3 regions of the Streptosporangium sp. NPDC000239 genome follow, and region 3 is predicted to be linked to each of the others. Evidence: predicted binding sites of a transcription regulator. Region 3 holds the regulator's gene; each other region holds the start of a gene.
The links. Region 3 encodes LexA, which represses DNA repair genes until DNA is damaged. Its sites were predicted from a motif close to TCGAACANNTGTTCGA; they were not measured.
Positions count from the first base shown of each region.

Region 1: the regulator LexA is predicted to act here: its motif matches at 2,864-2,879, upstream of ruvC (crossover junction endodeoxyribonuclease RuvC).
Region 2: the regulator LexA is predicted to act here: its motif matches at 2,113-2,128, upstream of recA (recombinase RecA).

Region 1 is NZ_JBEPEI010000005.1:419,760-426,124, reverse strand. It holds gene yajC (preprotein translocase subunit YajC) at 1-295, opposite strand, end outside; gene ruvB (Holliday junction branch migration DNA helicase RuvB) at 522-1,568, opposite strand; gene ruvA (Holliday junction branch migration protein RuvA) at 1,630-2,250, opposite strand; gene ruvC (crossover junction endodeoxyribonuclease RuvC) at 2,247-2,831, opposite strand; gene ABT340_RS17015 (GNAT family N-acetyltransferase) at 2,935-4,092, opposite strand; gene ABT340_RS17010 (YebC/PmpR family DNA-binding transcriptional regulator) at 4,161-4,913, opposite strand; gene pdxT (pyridoxal 5'-phosphate synthase glutaminase subunit PdxT) at 4,917-5,507, opposite strand; gene ABT340_RS17000 (MFS transporter) at 5,578-6,365, opposite strand, start outside.
Region 2 is NZ_JBEPEI010000001.1:209,440-215,804, forward strand. It holds gene ABT340_RS00860 (aminotransferase-like domain-containing protein) at 1-1,313, opposite strand, end outside; gene ABT340_RS00865 (hypothetical protein) at 1,394-1,645, shown strand; gene ABT340_RS00870 (hypothetical protein) at 1,688-1,966, opposite strand; gene recA (recombinase RecA) at 2,237-3,331, shown strand; gene recX (recombination regulator RecX) at 3,345-4,085, shown strand; gene rny (ribonuclease Y) at 4,523-6,142, shown strand; gene ABT340_RS00890 (S9 family peptidase) at 6,183-6,365, opposite strand, start outside.
Region 3 is NZ_JBEPEI010000027.1:46,362-52,726, reverse strand. It holds gene leuS (leucine--tRNA ligase) at 1-1,683, shown strand, start outside; gene lexA (transcriptional repressor LexA) at 1,760-2,470, opposite strand; gene ABT340_RS38730 (hypothetical protein) at 2,670-3,020, shown strand; gene nrdR (transcriptional regulator NrdR) at 3,503-3,964, shown strand; gene ABT340_RS38720 (vitamin B12-dependent ribonucleotide reductase) at 4,049-6,365, shown strand, end outside.

The DNA.
Region 1 (6,365 bases), on a different contig from region 3:
CGGTGTTCTCGGCGTCGCCCTGCGTGTCGTCGACCGGGCCCACCACACGCCCGATCGCGGCCTTGACCCAACGGGTCTCGACGCCGGGGGCGATCTCCAGGATCACATCTTCGGCGTCGATCGCTACCACCGTCGCGAAAAGCCCGGTAGTGGTCATGATGCGGGTCCCCGGGGTGAGGGAGTTCTGCATCTGCGCCTGCTCCTGCTGCCGCTTACGCTGCGGCCTGATCAGCAGGAAGTAGAACACCACGACCATCAGCGCGATCATGATAAGGCTGGAGTAATTGCCGCCCATTGGGCCGCTCCTTCGGTTAAGGATGACCGGCCGGAGCCGGACGTCATGTGAGGCCACGCCGCGCTCAGCACGTCAGCCTACACAGCCAGCCAAGCCACGGAGTTTAGGCGAGCTGTTAGGAGCGCGGCAACGAGGTCACGTTCTGGCGCGCGGGGAAGTTCCCATTTTGATACGGTTGTCACCTTTTTGTGATCAACCCCGTGCGTTTTCTCACCGTAACTCAACGTCAGGAAGCCGCGGGGTCATCCCCAAGATCATGCAGGTCAGGCCCCTGGCCGGGCATCGGCACCGCGCCGAAGGCTCCGGGAGGGGGCGTCAACCCCAGGTGGACCCAGGCCGCCGCGGTCGCGACGCGTCCGCGAGGGGTGCGGGCCAGCAGGCCCTGCCGTACCAGGAACGGCTCCGCGACCACCTCGACGGTCTCCGGTTCCTCCCCCACCGCGACCGCCAGTGTTGACAGACCGACGGGACCGCCACCGAACTTGCCGAGCAGGGCGCCCAGGACGGCGCGGTCGAGACGGTCGAGTCCCTCGGCGTCCACCTCGTAGAGGTTCAGCGCCGCGGCGGCGACGTCCCTGCTGATCACCCCGTCCGCCCGGACCTCGGCGAAGTCGCGCACCCGGCGCAGCAGCCGGTTGGCGATGCGGGGCGTGCCCCGGGAGCGCCCGGCGATCTCGTGTGCCGCGTCGCCCGGGAGACGCAGGCCGAGCAGCCGTGCCGAACGGTGCAACACCTGTTCGAGTTCGGCGGCCTCGTAGAAGTCCATGTGCGCGACGAAGCCGAACCTGTCACGCAGCGGCGCGGGCAGCAGGCCCGCCCTGGTGGTCGCCCCGACCAGGGTGAAGGGCGCCACCTCCAGCGGGATGGCGGTCGCGCCCGGCCCCTTGCCGACCACGATGTCGACGCGGAAGTCCTCCATCGCGAGGTAGAGCATCTCCTCGGCGGGACGGGCCATCCGGTGGATCTCGTCGATGAAGAGGACCTCTCCCTCGGAGAGGGTGGACAGGATCGCCGCGAGGTCACCCGCCCGTTCGAGGGCGGGCCCGGAGGTGAGCCTGAGCGGCGCGGAGAGCTCGGCCGCGATGATCATCGAGAGGGTCGTCTTGCCCAGACCGGGCGCGCCGCTCATCAGCACGTGGTCGGGGGGGCGGTTGCGCCGCAACGCGCTGTGCAGCACCAGGGAGAGCTGCTCGCGCACCCGCGCCTGGCCGATGAACTCCTCAAGACGTTTGGGGCGCAGCGCGGCCTCGATCAGGCGCTCGTCACCCTCCATCTCGGGTGAGACCAGATCCCGTTCCGCGCTCACGTCGTCTCCGCCTTTCCTGTGCCCTGTCTCACCGGACGCTCAGCACGCGAAGCGCGGCCTTGAGCAGCACGGCGACCTGGGGAACCCTGCCCTGCGCGATCTCGGCGTCGGCCTGGACGGCCACCGTGGCGACCGCCTCGTCGGCGTCCCTGACCGAGTAGCCGAGACCGACCAGGCCCGAGTGCACCTGGTCGCGCCAGGGCGGGACTGCGGCGGTGCCGTCGAGCGCGGCGTTGACCGCCTCCTCCGGCGTGCCGAGCTTGTCCTTGAGGTCGACGATGATCCGCTGAGCGCCCTTGGGGCCGACTCCGGGCACCCTGGTCAGCGCCTTGACGTCGGCGCTCGCCACCGCGATCCGCAGGGCGTTCGGCGTGTGCACGGCGAGCATGGCAAGGGCGACCTTGGGACCGACCCCGTTGGCCGTCTGCAGCAGCTCGAAGACCAGACGCTCGTCGTCGGTGCCGAAGCCGAACAGTGTCAGGGAGTCCTCCCTGACCACGAGCGAGGTGGCCAGTCTGGCCTCCTCCCCCACCCGCAGCGCCGCCAGTGTGCCGGGTGTGCAGTGGACGAGCACGCCGATCCCGCCGACCTCGACCACCGCCCCCTCCGGCGCGATCGCGGCCACCCGTCCCCGCACCGAGGCGATCACTTCGTGCTTCCCTTCGAATATCCGGCCCTGCCCCCGCCGCGGAAGTAGGCGGCGGCGCTCGTGCCGGGAGCGGCGGCCTTCGCGACCGCCTCCGCGAGCCTGTTGCGCGCCCCGCCCCGCCACACGTGACAGATCGCGAGGGCGAGGGCGTCGGCGGCGTCGGCGGGCTTGGGCATCTCGTCCAGGCGCAGGAGCCTGGTCACCATCGTGCCGACCTGTCGTTTGTCGGCGGTGCCGCTGCCGGTGATCGCGGCCTTGACCTCGGAGGGCGTGTGCAACGCCACCGGCAGCCCCCGGCGGGAGGCGCACAGGATCGCCACCGCGGAGGCCTGCGCGGTGCCCATCACCGTCCTGAGGTTGTGCTGGGCGAAGACCCGCTCCACGGCGACCGCGTCCGGCTTGATCTCGTCGAGCCAGCTCTCGATGCCCGCCTCGATCGCCACGAGCCTCGCGCCGGTCTCGTCTTCCGCGGGGGTGCGCACGACCCCGACCTTGACCAGGGTCAGCGGCGCCCCCGGCCGTCCCTCGACCGCGCCGAGCCCGCACCGGGTCAGCCCGGGATCGACCCCCATCACCCGCAGTTCGGGCAACCGCACCGGCACGCCTCCACTCGCCGAACACCTGTTCGGTGCCAGACTCTACCGCCTGCGCGCACACGACGCACGGTTCCCGGGCAGGCACCCCTCAGAAGTGGTCCAGCATGTACGGCCTGGCGTGGAAGGCCCCGTCCAGGGCGGCGTCGCCGTCCGCGGAACCGGTCAGTCCGCCGGTCCTGCGCAGGGTCGCGGCCGGAACCCCGCAGAACAGGGCGGAGAACGCCCCGGCCGTGAAGACGGGCAGAGCCGAGGGGAGGGTGCCCGCGGGCTCGGCCGTCGCCCGCCCTCCGGAGACGGACAGGTGCCAGGGTCCGGAGTTCTCCGGCCGCTGGGGGTCCTCGACCTGGATCACGGTGTCGAGGGTGACGCCGGGCGGGAAACCCCGCTCACGGATCGCCGCGGCCAGGTCGACGACGCGGAACATCCAGCGGGTCTGGCCCACCTCGTCCGTCGGACGGTTCCCGATCAGCCAGAAGACGGGGTCGTCGGGGGCCACGACCGCGTGGACGGACCTGGCGATCGAGGCCGAGGAACCGACCAGGGACCACAGCGTCCGCGCGGTCGCCTCCGAGCCCGCGACCAGGACGGGAACCTCCAGGTCCTGGTCGCGCCAGCGGTAGACGACGAGGCCGTCGTGTGCGAGATAGACGAAGTCGTCCCCCGTCGCCAGGCGCGCCCGCCAGACGTCGGCGTCCCAGCAGACGGGGCCGCAGGCGCGGGTGGCCAGGTGGACTCCCCGCAGGACCGAGACGACCCGCTCTGCGTCCTCCGGCCCGGCCCTGCGGACCTGGACCTGCTCGGTCCGCCTGATGGTCCGCAGCGCCTCGGCGGGCAGCACGGCGCGGTGCATGGCTCCGGCGTGCTCCCAGCCCAGCGATCGGTAGATGTGGGTGGTGGCCGGGTAGAGGGCGGAGACCGGGTGACCGAGGCGGGCGCAGCGCTCAAGGGTGGCCAGCATGATGGTCCGGCCGGCTCCCCCGCCCCTGTCCTCCGGGGCGACGGTCACCGAGGCGACGCCGCCGAGGGAGATCGGCCTGCCGTGCCAGTACTGGGTGAAGTCGTTGATCCGGCTCGTCGCGACCAGGCGGGCGCCGTCGAAGAGACCGAGATATCTCCCCGCTTCGAGTGCGGGGGTCACCATCCCGACCCACTGCCGCTGGACCGCCTCCGACACCGGTCCGAAGGCCCGCCTGCGATTGTCCGTCACCGCGTCGAGATCGTCCGCGGTCAGTTCACGTAGCTTCACAGCCACCCAACCTAGGCGGCGCGGTCCGGGCGGGGCGAATCGGTCGTCCCGCCCGGCACGACGGCCGTTCAGGCGTCGAGCTTCTCCAGGACGTCGTCGGAGACGTCGAAGTTGGCCCAGACGTTCTGGACGTCGTCGCTGTCCTCAAGAGCGTCGATCAGCCTGAAGACCTTGCGGGCGCCGTCCTCGTCGAGCGGGACGTTCATCGTCGGCACGAAGCTGGACTCGGCGGAGTCGTAGTCGATGCCGGACTCCTGCAGGGCCTTGCGGACCGGGACGAGGTCGGTGGCCTCGGAGACGACCTCGAACTGGTCGCCGAGGTCGTTGACCTCCTCGGCGCCGGCGTCGAGGACCGCGGTCAGCACGTCGTCCTCGCTCAGCGAGCCCTTGGGCACCAGCACGACGCCCTTGCGGTTGAACATGTAGGACACCGAGCCCGGGTCGGCCAGCGAGCCGCCGTTACGGGTCAGGGCGACGCGGACCTCGGAGGCTGCACGGTTGCGGTTGTCGGTGAGGCACTCGATCAGCACCGCGACCCCGCCGGGGGCGTAGCCCTCGTACATGATGGTCTGCCAGTCGGCGCCGCCCGCCTCAAGGCCGCCGCCACGCTTGCGCGCGCGCTCGATGTTGTCGATCGGGACCGAGCTCTTGCGCGCCTTGGTGATGGCGTCGTACAGCGTCGGGTTGCCGTCCGGGTCGGGGCCGCCGGTTCGGGCCGCGACCTCGATGTTCTTGATGAGCTTGGCGAACAGCTTGCCCCGCTTGGAGTCAAGCGCGGCCTTCTTGTGCTTCGTCGTCGCCCATTTGGAGTGGCCGGACATCGGCTAGAGCTCCCTCACCATGTCAACAAAATATGAATGCACACCGACATCCCCGGTAAGTTCCGGGTGGAAGGACGTGGCGAGCAGCGGTCCTTGGCGGACCGCGACGATCCTATCCCCAGCTTCGGCCCGAGCCAGCACTTCGACATCGGAACCGACAGATTCCACCCACGGGGCGCGAATGAAGATCGCCCGTATCGAGCCCCGGCCCGCGAAGTCGAGGTCCGCCTCGAAGGAGTCGACCTGACGGCCGAAGGCGTTGCGGCGGACCACCATGTCGATGCCGCCGATGGTCTGCTGGCCCTCGATGCCGCCCTCGATCCGGTCGGCCAGCATGATCATGCCCGCGCACGAGCCGTAGGCGGGCATGCCGCCCTTGATCCTCATCCTGAGCGGTTCGAGGAGTTCGAAGGTCTCGGCGAGTTTCCACATCGTGGTCGACTCCCCGCCGGGGATGACCAGGCCGTCGACCGCCTCCAGTTCACCGGGGCGCCGTACGGCGACGGCCCTGGCACCCGCCGCCTCCAGTGCGCGCGTGTGCTCGCGCACGTCTCCCTGCAGGGCGAACACTCCGACGGTCGGGGCGATGCTCACAGTGGTCCTCTCCAAGGGCTCGGAACGCCCCTTCAGCGTATGGCCACTGTGCGCGTCGCCCCAAACCGGGTCAGGCCGGGGCAGAGGCATCCTGGAAGGTGTGGTCGACGTCGATCCGATCCAGGCTCCTCATGTGGTGGCGCCTGCCGTACAGGACGGCCATGCCCGCCAGGCAGCAGGCCGCGCCCAGGACGTACGGCACCGCGGGCCCGACCTCCTCGCCCAGCTTGGTGACGACGTAGGGCGCGAGCGCGCCGCCCATCCAGCGCACGAAGTTGTATCCGGCGGAGGCGACGGGCCTCGGCGCGTCGGAGACCTCCATGGCCGCCTCGGTGAACACGGTGTTGTTCAGGCCGATCGGCAGGCCGGACAGGATGACGAAGACGACGACGCCCGGGTGACTTCCCGCCTGCTGTGACAGGGCGATGCCCACCTGCAGCAGGGCGAGCGCCCCCAGCGAGAGGTGGAGCACGTTGACCGAGCCGATCCTGCGCTGCAGGGCGGGGGCGCCGAAGACCGAGGCCAGCGCGACGCAGACGCCCCACCCGAAGAAGACCGCGCCGATGCCGTACGGCGACATGCCGAGGATGAAGGGGGTGAAGGCCAGGACGGTGAAGAAGGCGAAGTTGTAGAAGAACGCGGTGAACGCCGTCGTCGACAGGCCGCCGTGGGCCAGGGCGCGCAGCGGGTCGGACAGGCGGGTGCGCGCGGCCGGTTCCGGCGTGGCCCTCAGCAGGGTCAGGACGAGGACGAATCCGACGGCCATGAGGGTCGCGGTGCCGAAGAAGGGGGCGCGCCAGTTCCAGTCGCCGAGGGCGGCGCCGACCAGCGGCCCCATGGAGATGCCCAGGCCCAGGG
Region 2 (6,365 bases), on a different contig from region 3:
ACCACGTCGACGCCGTGCCGTACGGCGACCTGGGCGAAGGCCATGGCGTCGACACCGGGCAGCTCGACCCACAGGGCGCCGCCGCCGTCGGGGCGCCGCCAGCGCCAGCTCGGCAGCCGGTCCCGTAGCAGGGCGTCGATGTGGTCGAGCTGCAGGCCGAGCTCCTTGGCCCGTTCGGCGAGGATCCGGTCGAGGCGGGGCATCAGCCTGGCCGCGAGGGCCTGGTCGATCACCGGGCTGCCGATGTCGGCGAGGACCTTGCGCCGGGAGAGCCGCTGCACGATCTCGGCGGGCCCGCGGACCCACCCGATGCGCAGGCCGCCCCAGACGGCCTTGGCGAGCGAGCCGAGCGAGAGCATCTCAGTGCCGGGCGGCGCGTAGGCCGCGAGCGGCGCGGGTACGGCCCCCGGTTCCGCGTGGTAGGTCATGTAGGCGTTGTCTTCAAGGACGGGCACCTCGTGCTCGGCGGCCAGCTCCGCGATCCTGCGCCTGCGCGCCGCCGACATGAGCACCCCGGTCGGGTTGTGGTAGGTCGGCATGAGATAGAGGAGCGAGGGTTTGCGCTCCCGCAACATGGCGCCGAGCGTGTGGATCTCAGGCCCCTCCTCGTCGAGCGGTACGGTCACCAGGCGCGCCCCGGCGGAGCGGAACACGTCCAGGCAACCGGGCCAGTTGGGCGACTCGACCAGCACCGTCGCCCCCTGGCTGACGTACAGCTCGGTCACCAGGACCAGGCCCTGGTGCGCGCCCGTCGTCACCACGATCTCGTCGTGCGCGGTCGGCAGGCCGTTCCTCGTCAGGTAACCCGCGATCGCCTCACGCAGCTCAGGAAGCCCGGAGGGGTGGTAGCCGGGCCCGGAAAGCAGGTCGTCCAGGTCGTCGCGGACCAGCTCGCGCAGCGCGACGGCCAGCTCGGGCGCCGCCCCGCCCGCCGCGACCGCGACGGAGATCAGCTCGCCGGGGCCGTCGATCAGCCGCTGGAAGATGGTCATCGCGGTGCCACCGGGCACCCGCCCGTCGGCGGTCGGCCTGCGCACCTTGACGTCCGAGGCGATCCTGGTGCCGCTTCCCTGCCGGCTCGACAGCAGGCCCGCGCCCCGCAGCTCCTGGTAGGCCGCGACCACGGTCGCCCTGCTCACCTGGAGCGCGTCGGCCAGCCCGCGCTCGGAGGGCAGCCGGTCGTCGGGGAGGAGCAGGCCGTCCTCGACGGCCTGCGCCAGCGCGTCCGCGAGCTTGCGATAGAGAGGGCCTCGGCCCGACGCCCAGTCACCGAGGAGCGCGACGATGTCACGCTCGGTGGAAATACGGTCCATTTTTCCCTCTACTGGATCTGGCCACTTGTGCCAAGGGTGCCTTGGAATGGACGCAGTGGGCAATGGAAGTGGACTGGAAAATGACCAATTTTCTCTTTTTCCTGGCCGCGGCCGTGTTCCTGGCCGTGGTTGTGCCGCGTTTCGGCGCGGACACCCGTGACGGCCGGGACTGGAAACCCGCCGATCCCTATCCGCCGGAGCGCGCGGTCGTCACCGCCGTAACCGGCAGGCAGACCGGGCGGGCGCGGGCCGGACGACGTACGCCACGGCGGAGGGCGACGGAGGTAAGGGCGTCCGGCCCGCGCGGGACGGTCGGCGTGCGTCACCCGTAGGTTCCCCGGCCCCCCGGGCGGCGGCGTTTCGCCGTGCGCGGATCAGGGGCCGGGGTCGGGGGCGCTCAGCAGCCGGTCGAGGGACTCCGCGGTCCCTCGGGGGTCCCCTGCCTTCTCCCGGCCGTCGGGGGACCACAGGAAGAGCCATCCGTCTCCGGCCGGGGTGGCGAAGACGATCGTCTGTCTCAGGCTCTCCGGATGCCACACCCACAGCACCGGGTCGTCCCCGCCGACCATGCGGCTGGCCAGCCCCTGCCGCGACAGCTCGGCGGACAGGGACCCAAGGTAGGTCAGGCGTTGCTGGCTGAACGTGCTGGTCACGTCGGCACCTCAGAGTCGGCTGCCCTCAGGATCGCCCCAGGTCAGCCCCCTGACAACAGGCATGGGGGAATTCTCGGAAATATCGCCTTCCGGATGGGGTGGGTCGTCCCGCACGCCCCGGAACATGCGCTGTCGTCCGGCCTCGCTCGAACAGTCGTTCGGCTATATTGGACGCGCTGACGCTCCTCGGCGTGCTCTCCGGAAAATGTCGGTGGCACCCCGTAGCTTTCTGGCAACCGATCCAACCCGCGACCCTCCAGGGGGGCTCCCATGGCAGCTAACGACCGCGAGAAGGCGCTTGAGACCGCCCTCGCCCAGATCGAGCGGCAGTTCGGCAAGGGCTCCGTCATGCGACTCGGTGACGAGGCACGTGCGCCCATCGAGGTGATCCCGACCAGTTCCATCGCGCTCGACGTCGCCCTCGGCATCGGCGGTTTCCCGAGGGGCCGCATCATCGAGGTCTACGGTCCCGAGTCCTCCGGTAAGACCACGGTCGCCCTGCACGCCGTGGCCAACGCCCAGCGGGCCGGCGGCATCGCGGCCTTCATCGACGCCGAGCACGCCCTCGACCCCGAGTACGCCAAGAAGCTCGGCGTCGACACCGACGCGCTGCTGGTCTCCCAGCCCGACACCGGTGAGCAGGCGCTCGAGATCGCCGACATGCTGATCCGTTCCGGCGCCATCGACCTGCTGGTCATCGACTCGGTCGCGGCCCTGGTGCCGAAGGCCGAGATCGAGGGCGAGATGGGCGACAGCCACGTCGGCCTCCAGGCCCGCCTGATGTCCCAGGCGCTGCGCAAGGTCGCGGGCGCGCTCAACAACACCGGCACCACCGCGATCTTCATCAACCAGCTCCGCGAGAAGATCGGCGTCATGTTCGGCTCGCCCGAGACCACGACCGGTGGAAAGGCGCTGAAGTTCTACGCCTCGGTCCGTCTCGACATCCGCCGCATCGAGACGCTGAAGGACGGCACCGAGGCGGTCGGCAACCGCACCCGGGTGAAGGTCGTCAAGAACAAGATGGCTCCGCCCTTCCGCGTGGCCGACTTCGACATCCTCTACGGCGTCGGCATCTCCCGCGAGGGCGGCCTGATCGACATGGGTGTCGAGCACGGCTTCGTCCGCAAGTCCGGCGCTTGGTACACCTACGAGGGCGACCAGCTCGGCCAGGGTAAGGAGAACGCCCGTAACTTCCTGAAGAACCACCCCGACATCGCCAACGAGATCGAGAAGAAGATCAAGGAGAAGCTCGGCATCGGCCCCCGCCTGGACAGCCCGGCCACCCCGCCGCCCGCCGCTCCGGCCCCCGCTGCCTCCTCCGGCCGTGGCTCCAAGGCCTCGACCCCCAAGCCGGGCGACGCCTGATCCGGGCTGACCGATGACGACGGGACCTGATTCCGGTCCGGCCGGTGAGGCCGGGCCGCGAGACTGGGGTGCCTGGCCCGACTCGGAGGACACCCGGCGGGACCGGCGCGGCCGGGGCTCCTCCCGGGGCACGCGTGCCCCGGGGAGGCGCGCCGGGCGCGCGGGGGAGGGGGACGGTCTCCTGCCCGACGGTCCGGCCGAGGGGTCGGTGGCGGCCCGGGGGCCCGACGCCGATCCGCAGGCGGTGGCGCGGGCGATCTGCCTGCGGCTGCTGACCATGGCGCCACGCACCCGGGCCCAGCTCGCCGAGGCGCTCCAGCGGCGCGAGGTGCCGCAGGAGGCCGCCGAGGCGGTGCTGGAGCGTTTCTCCGAGGTCGGTCTCATCGACGACGAGGCGTTCGCCGAGGCCTGGGTGAGCTCCCGTCACACGGGGCGGGGGCTGGCCAGGAAGGCGCTCGCCTCGGAGCTGCGCCACCGAGGGGTCGACGAGGACATCGTCAAGGACGCGGTCGAACGGCTCGACCCCGAGCGGGAGGCCGAGACGGCACGCGCCCTGGTCACACGCAGGCTGTCCTCGACCCGTGGTCTGGATCCCGCGGTCAGGACCCGCAGGCTGGCGGGCATGCTCGCCAGAAAGGGCTACGGCCCCGGGCTGGCCTTCCGGGTGATCCGTGAGGCTTTGGAGAGCGAGGAGGCGGACAATTTCCCCTCCTCACCCTCTTCCATGGACGAACACGACTATTCAGAGGATTGACCCGGGAGCCGGTGGCCCCAGGCGCCCCTCCCCATTCCGTACGGCCGCCGCCCCGGTCCTGACGGGTGTCGTCGCCGTCGGCGAAACCTGAGCGGCCGGCGAGCCGGTGCGTCCTGCGGCCGTGCCGTACGGGGGAAAGGGGGGTCGCTTCACGTTCGAGTCTTTCCCGGTGCGCCTTTGCTTGCCCGTTACCTCTTTGACGCTTAACCTCGACGGCAGTGAGGAGTTACTCCGCGCAGCGCGGATTGTCATAACGGTAAATTGCGGACGAACAAGCTTCATGGATGCGGGCAGGCGACAGAGCCGGTGGGATGGGCTGATGCGGCGTCGCTCCCGGATCAACATATGTCCTGGTGATACCACCATGTGGACTTTCCGTGCCGTGCGTGTGACGCCTCGTGTCTTGCTATTGGCAACGCGAGGAGGGCGGGGCGCGCATGAATTCGGTTGTGGTCGTCACTTTGACGGTCGCGGTCGCGGTTCTCGCCGTGGCGATGATAGCCGCGCTGATCGTGTTGCTACGCCGTACCGGCGGAGCACTGGGACGGCCGAGCGGTCCCTCACCCGAGCAGCTTGAGGAGATCCAGACCGAACTTGAGGTGGCCAGGCAGGAGGCCGCCGAGATTCGCGCCAAGGCGGAGAACGACGCCGGAGACCTTCTACGCAGGTCGGAGGCCGCCGTGGAGGCCGCCGCCGGGCTGCGCAAGGAGGCGGAGGCCGAGAGCAGGCTCCTGAAGCAGGAGCTCAAGGAGTTCCGCTCCGACCTCGAACGCAGGGAGAAGCGGCTCGCCGAACGGGAGCAGCGGCTCGACGAGGAGGCCAGGCGCCAGGCCGAGCGGGCTCGCAAACTGGCCGAGACGGAGACCGAGCTCGCCGACCGCCGCGAGGACCTCGACCGGGCCGCCCAGGAACGCAGGGCCGTCCTGGAGCGGGTGGCCGGGCTCACCGGCGAGCAGGCCAAGACCGAACTGGTCAAAGAGATCGAGAACCAGGCCAAACGTGAGGCCGCCCTGATCGTCAGAGAGATCGAGGGCCAGGCCCGCAAAGAGGGGGAGAAGCGCGCCACCAAGATCGTGACACTGGCGGTCCAGCGGGTGGCCACCGAGCAGACCGCCGAGTCCGTCGTCAGCGTCCTGCACCTGCCCGGCGACGAGATGAAGGGCCGCATCATCGGTCGTGAGGGCCGCAACATCCGTGCCTTCGAGTCGACCACCGGGGTCAATCTGATCATCGACGACACCCCCGAGGCGGTCCTGCTGTCGTGCTTCGACCCGGTCCGCAGAGAGACCGCCAGGCTGACGCTGGAGAAGCTCGTCCTCGACGGGCGCATCCATCCGCAGCGCATCGAGGAGGCCCACGAGCGCAGCAGGGCCGAGGTCCAGGACCTGTGCGTGCGCGCCGGTGAGGACGCGCTGGTCGAGCTCGGCATCACCGAGATGCACCCCGAACTCGTCACCCTCCTCGGCCAGCTCCGCTACCGCACCTCCTACGGGCAGAACGTGCTCGGCCACCTGGTCGAGTCCGCCCACATCGCCGGGATCATGGCGGCCGAACTCCGGCTCGACCCTCTACTGCTCAAGCGCTGCACACTCCTGCACGACATCGGCAAGGCGCTCACCCACGAGGTGGAGGGCAGCCACGCGCTCATCGGCGCCGAGATCGCCAGACGGTACGGCGAGCACGAGGACGTGGTCCACGCGATCGAGGCCCACCACAACGAGGTCGAGGTCAGGACCGTCGAGGCCGTGCTCACCCAGGCCGCGGACGCGATCAGCGGTGGCAGGCCGGGGGCCAGGCGGGAGTCCCTCGAAGCGTACGTCAAGCGCCTTGAGCGGCTGGAGGAGATCGCCACCTCCTACGACGGCGTCGAGAAGGTCTTCGCCATGCAGGCGGGCCGAGAGATCAGGGTCATGGTCAAACCCGACGCGATCGACGACATCCAGGCCCAGGTGATCGCCCGGGACGTGGCCAAGCAGGTCGAGGAGGAGCTGACCTACCCCGGTCAGATCCGCATCACCGTGGTCCGGGAGTCCCGCGCCACGGAGTTCGCCCGATAGGGGTCGTCCAGGCGCGGGGTCACCCGGGGTGCCGGAGCCGTCAGGAGTGGAAGATCTGCTGGTAGAAGGCCAGCTCGGTGGCCAGGGCCGTGCTTCGGGTCTCGGCGCGGCGGAAGCCGTGTGACTCTCCCTCGAAGGTGAGGTAGGTGCACGGGATACCGCGCTCGGCCAGGGCGTCGGCGAAGGCCTGCGACTGCTCCGGAGGCACCACCGGGTCGGACAA
Region 3 (6,365 bases):
ACCTTCTTCGTCGTCGCCCCGGACGCCCCGCTGGCCGAGGAGATCGTCTCCGACGAGCAGCGGAAGGCCTTCGAGACCTACCGGGCCGAGGTCGCCAAGCTGTCCGACATCGACCGGCTGTCCACCGAGAAGGAGAAGACCGGCGTCTTCCTGGGCCGCTACGCGATCAACCCGGTCAACGGCGAGCGCATGCCGGTCTGGGCGGCCGACTACGTGCTGTCCGACTACGGCCACGGCGCCATCATGGCGGTTCCCGCCCACGACCAGCGCGACCTCGACTTCGCCCGCGCCTTCGACCTGCCGGTGCGGGTCGTCGTCCACACCGGCATGGCCGACCCGGGGGAGACCGGGATCGCCACCGCGGGTGAGGGCACCCTGGTCAACTCGGGGCCGCTGGACGGCCTGTCCAAGGCCGAGGCCATCCACAGGATCATCGAGGTGCTGGCCGGGCGCGGGACCGGCAGGGCGGCGGTCAACTTCCGCCTGCGTGACTGGCTGCTGTCCCGCCAGCGTTTCTGGGGCTGCCCGATCCCGATCATCCACTGCGCTGACTGCGGCGAGGTCCCGGTTCCCGACGACCAGCTGCCCGTCACCCTGCCCGACATGCGTGGTGAGGCGCTGGCGCCCAAGGGTGTCTCCCCGCTGGCCTCGGCCGAGGACTGGGTCAACGTCTCCTGCCCCAAGTGCGGCGGAGCCGCCAAGCGTGACACCGACACGATGGACACCTTCGTCGACTCCTCGTGGTACTACCTGCGTTACGTGGATCCGACCTACCTGGACGGTCCCTTCGACGTGGAGAAGGTCCGCAGGTGGGGGCCGATCGACCAGTACGTCGGCGGTGTCGAGCACGCGGTGCTGCACCTGCTGTACTCGCGTTTCTTCACCAAGGTCCTGCACGACATGGGCATGCTCGACTTCACCGAGCCCTTCCTGCGCCTGCTGAACCAGGGGCAGGTCATCAACCAGGGCAAGGCGATGTCGAAGTCGCTGGGCAACGGGGTCGACCTGGGCCAGCAGATCGACACCTACGGCGTCGACGCGGTCAGGCTGACCGTGCTGTTCGCCGGCCCGCCCGAGGACGACATCGACTGGGCCGACGTCTCCCCGGCCGCGTCGCAGAAGTTCCTGGCCAGGGCCTTCCGCGTCATGGCCGAGGCCGGTGCGGGATCCGCACCCGGCGTCGACTTCTCCACCGGTGATCTGGAGCTGCGCAAGGTCGTCCACCGGACCGTGGACGAGGTCACCAAGCTGCTCGACTCGTACCGCTTCAACGTCGCGATCGCCAGGATGATGGAGCTGACGACCGCCGCCAGGAGGGCCATCGACTCGGGCCCCGGCGCCGCCGACCCGGCGGTGCGCGAGGCCGCGGAGACCCTGGCGGTCATGCTGTCCCTGGTCGCGCCGTACGCGGCGGAGGAGGGCTGGGAGCGGCTGGGGCACCCCGCCTCCGTCGCGACCGCCGGGTGGCCGGTCGCGGAGGCGGCGCTGCTGGTGCAGGAGACCGTCACCTGCGTCGTACAGGTCGCGGGCAAGGTCCGTGACCGTCTGGAGGTCTCCCCGGAGATCTCCGATGCCGACCTGGAGGCACTGGCGCTGGCGTCGGAGAAGGTGCAGGCCTTCCTGTCCGGCGCGCCCCGCAAGGTCATCGTCCGGGCACCCAAGCTGGTCAACATCGTTCCCTGACCGTGAACGCAGAAAGGAGTGACCCTCGGTTTGAGGGTCACTCCTCGCGTTCCGGGAGAGATGCCGCCGGGGCGCCTCAGAGCTTGCGCAGCACCGCCACGACCTTGCCCAGGACGGTGGCCTCGTCACCGGGGATCGGGTCGTAGTTCGTGTTGTGCGGAACCAGCCAGACGTGGCCGTCCTTGCGCTTGAAGGTCTTGACCGTGGCCTCGCCGTCGATCATCGCGGCGACCACGTCGCCGTTGTCGGCGACGGGCTGCTGGCGGACGACCACCCAGTCGCCGTTGGCGATCGCGGCGTCGATCATGGAGTCGCCCGTGACCTGGAGCAGGAAGAGGGTGCCCTCGCCGACGAGCTGCTTGGGCAGGGCGAAGACGTCCTCCACGCTCTCTTCGGCGAGGATCGGGCCGCCGGCGGCGATCCGGCCGACGAGCGGCACGTAGGCCGCGGTCGGGCGGTTGACCGAGGTCTCCTCGGCGTTGGTGTCGGGGTCGACCCACAGCACCGGCTCGCCGGGCAGGCGCACCTCCAGGGCACGCGGGCGGTGCGGGTCACGGCGCAGGTAGCCCTTGCGCTGCAGGGCCGTCAGCTGGTGCGACACGCTGGAGGTGCTGGTCAGCTGCACCGCCTCGCCGATCTCGCGCATCGACGGCGGGTAGCCGCGCTGCTGCACCGAGTCGCGGATCACCTCAAGGATCTTGCGCTGCCTGGGGGTGAGGCCGAGGGAGTCACGCCTGCGCACCGCCAGGTCACTGACGGCCGCGCCGCTCTCGTCGCGCTCACTCATATGATCTCCTCGCTCCCGGTCTGTATTGGTTGCGTCGCACACAGCGACCGTACCTCCGCCGAAGATCATACTCAAACATTTGTTCGAATGGTCCTCGAAATCGGTGGCGGCGTGGTGTACAACATCGTACGGGAGTTCGATCGACATCGTGTTCGATTCGCCGATCTTTCTTCGACATGTGTTCGGCCAGGTCGAAGAGATGGGGGGCACCGTGAAGGCGGCCACGAGGACAACCAGGCCCACGTTGACGCTGGTCAGGGGCACCGGGGAGACGGCCGCCAGGGGCGCGGGCCGTGGGGCGGCGGGGGGAGGGCGGCCCGTCGCGCGTCCCCGTGGGACCGCCGCGGGGCGTGCAGGCCGTACGGTTCCGGCGGTTTCGCGGAGGCGGGCCGTCGCCGGGGGGAGGGCGGCGCACGCGACCGTCCGGCGGAGGCGCGCCCCGGTCAGGCTGACCCGCAGGGGGAGGGTCGTGGCGGTCCTGGCGCTCGTGCTCCTCGTTCTGGGGGCCTTCTGGGCGGGTGCCCTCCTGGACGCGGCCCTCGCCTCCTAGGAGGCTTTCCGGGGCGCCTCGACGGGCCTCTGCGGGCCCTGTGGCCAGTGGGGGTCCTGGGCGCTCCAAGGAGGGTGGGCGGGGGCGTTGGCGACGGAGCGTGACGACGCGCCCCGGGCTCACCCGATAATGGATCTCGGCGATCGGCCCGTTCGCACGCCCCGGGGAGGGGTGCCGCATGTCCGGACGGCGCCCGCGGGGCCGTACCGGAAGGGCGACACGCCCGGCTGACGCCCTTGAGCTGCGCTGATCGGCGACTTCGCTCGGCAGGCCCTTCCTAACTTGCGTTCATGGTCCGACACTCCTACGGTTGGACCACAACATCTAGTGGCTTCATCATTCCGCTCCACCATAGATTGTGTTTCTATTACCGCATCTCGACCATTCGAGGGCGTGCGTGAGCGTCTCCACACGGAGATCGCAGAGCCGGCGGAGCAACGCGAGGAAGATGAGCCGCTGGGCAAGTCAGGGAGGCGACACGCGTGCACTGTCCGTTCTGTCGTCATCCTGACACGCGGGTCATCGACAGCCGGTCGACCGAGGACGGCAGCGCCATCCGGCGCAGGCGCACCTGCCCGGAGTGCGGGCGCAGGTTCACCACGCAGGAGACGGTGTTGCTCATGGTGAGCAAACGCAGCGGGGTGACCGAGCCGTTCTTCCGGGACAAGGTGATCGCCGGTGTCCGGCGTGCGTGTCAGGGGCGCCCGGTGAGCGAGGACTCGCTGGCCCAGCTCGGCCAGCGGGTCGAGGAGAGCATCCGGGCGACCGGGGCCGCGGAGATCGCGGCCCACGAGGTCGGGCTGGCGATCCTGGGCCCGCTCCGCGAGCTCGACGAGGTGGCGTACCTGCGTTTCGCCTCCGTCTACCGGGGCTTCGAGACCCTGGCCGACTTCGAGGCCGAGATCGAACAGCTGCGCGCCGAGCGTTCCGTGCGGCGCGACTGAGTCAGTCCCCGGGCGCCGGGGGAGTACGCGGCGTGTTGAACTGGTCCGACTGGGGGCTCCATGGAGCCTCGGAAGGGGGAAGTCATGACGGAGACGGTCAACGGCGCGGTCGCGCGCGGGGGCAAGCGGCCACGCAAGGGACTGAAGATGAAGCGCATCTTCACCACGCCCGGGGTGCACCCGTACGACCAGGTGACCTGGGAACGCCGTGACGTCGTCATGACCAACTGGCGGGACGGCTCGGTCAACTTCGAGCAGCGGGGCGTCGAGTTCCCCGACTCCTGGTCGGTCAACGCCGCCAACATCGTGACCACCAAGTACTTCCGGGGCGCCGTCGGCACCCCGCAGCGCGAGTGGAGCCTGAAGCAGCTCGTCGACCGGGTGGTCGGCGTCTACACCAGGACCGCGGTCGAGGAGGGCTACTTCGCGACCGAGGAGGACGCCGAGATCTTCGACCACGAGCTCAAGCACGCCCTGGTCAACCAGGTCTTCAGCTTCAACTCGCCGGTCTGGTTCAACGTCGGCACCGCCTCCCCGCAGCAGGTCAGCGCCTGTTTCATCCTGGCCGTCGACGACCAGATGGAGTCCATCCTCGACTGGTACAAGGAAGAGGGTGTGATCTTCAAGGGCGGTTCGGGCTCGGGGGTGAACCTCTCCCGGATCCGCTCCTCCAAGGAACTGCTCTCCAGCGGCGGTACGGCCAGCGGCCCCGTCTCCTTCATGCGCGGCGCCGACGCCTCGGCGGGCACCATCAAGTCCGGCGGCGCCACCCGCCGCGCGGCCAAGATGGTCGTCCTGGACGTCGACCACCCCGACATCGAGGAGTTCATCGAGACCAAGGCGCGCGAGGAGGACAAGGTCCGCGCGCTGCGCGACGCCGGGTTCGACATGGACCTGGGCGGCAAGGACATCGTCTCCGTCCAGTACCAGAACGCCAACAACTCCGTGCGTGTCTCCGACGAGTTCATGCGGGCCGTCGAGAACGGCGGTGACTTCGGGTTGCGCGCACGCCTCACCGGCGAGGTGATCGAGAAGGTCGACGCCAAGTCCCTGTTCAGGAAGATGGCCCAGGCCGCCTGGGAGTGCGCCGACCCCGGCGTCCAGTACGACGACACGATCAACGACTGGCACACCAGCCCGGAGACCGGCCGCATCACGGCGAGCAACCCCTGCTCCGAGTACCTCCACCTGGACAACTCCTCCTGCAACCTGGCCAGCATCAACCTGCTGAAGTTCCTCAGGGACGACGACACCTTCGACGTCGCGGCCTTCGTGAAGCTCACCGAGCTGATCATCACCGCGATGGACGTCTCCATCACCTTCGCCGACTTCCCGACCGAGAAGATCGACCGGACCACCCGGGCCTACCGTCAGCTCGGCATCGGCTACGCCAACCTGGGCGCGCTGCTCATGGCCACCGGCCACGCCTACGACTCCGAGGGCGGCCGGGCCATCGCCGGGGCCATCACCTCGCTGATGACCGGCGCCTCCTACCGCCGCAGCGCCGAGCTGGCCGCGGTCGTCGGGCCGTACGAGGGCTACGCCCGCAACGCCGAGGCGCACAAGCGCGTCATGCGCAAGCACGCCGCGGCCAACGACGACCTGCGCACCCTGGGCGGGATGGACCGGGTCATCCACACCGAGGCCTCGCGCCAGTGGGCCGACTGCCTCAAGCTCGGCGAGAAGAACGGCTACCGCAACGCCCAGGCCTCGCTGCTCGCGCCGACCGGCACCATCGGCCTGATGATGGACTGCGACACCACCGGCATCGAGCCCGACCTCGCCCTGGTCAAGTTCAAGAAGCTCGTGGGCGGCGGCTCCATGCAGATCGTCAACCAGACGATCCCGCGGGCGCTGCGCCAGCTCGGCTACCAGGAGGAGCAGGTCGAGGCGATCGTCGAGTACATCGCCGCGCACGGCCACGTCGTGGACGCCCCCGGTCTTCGGCCCGAGCACTACGAGGTGTTCGACTGCGCCATGGGAGAGCGGGCCATCGCGCCGATGGGCCACGTGCGGATGATGGCGGCGGCCCAGCCGTTCCTGTCCGGTGCCATCTCCAAGACCGTCAACCTGCCCGAGTCCGCGACGGTCGAGGACATCGAGCAGGTCTACATGGAGGGCTGGAAGCTCGGCCTGAAGGCCCTGGCCGTCTACCGCGACAACTGCAAGGTCGGCCAGCCGCTGTCGGCGGCGGGCAAGAAGACCGAGGAGAAGGCCGAGCCGGCCGAGCCCGAGGTCCAGGTCGTCGAGGTCAGCCGTCCGACCAGGCGCCGGATGCCGAACCAGCGGCCCAGCACCACCACCCGCTTCACGGTGGGCGGCGCCAAGGGCTACATGACCGCCTCGTCCTACCCCGACGACGGTCTCGGCGAGGTCTTCCTGAAGATGTCCAAGCAGGGTT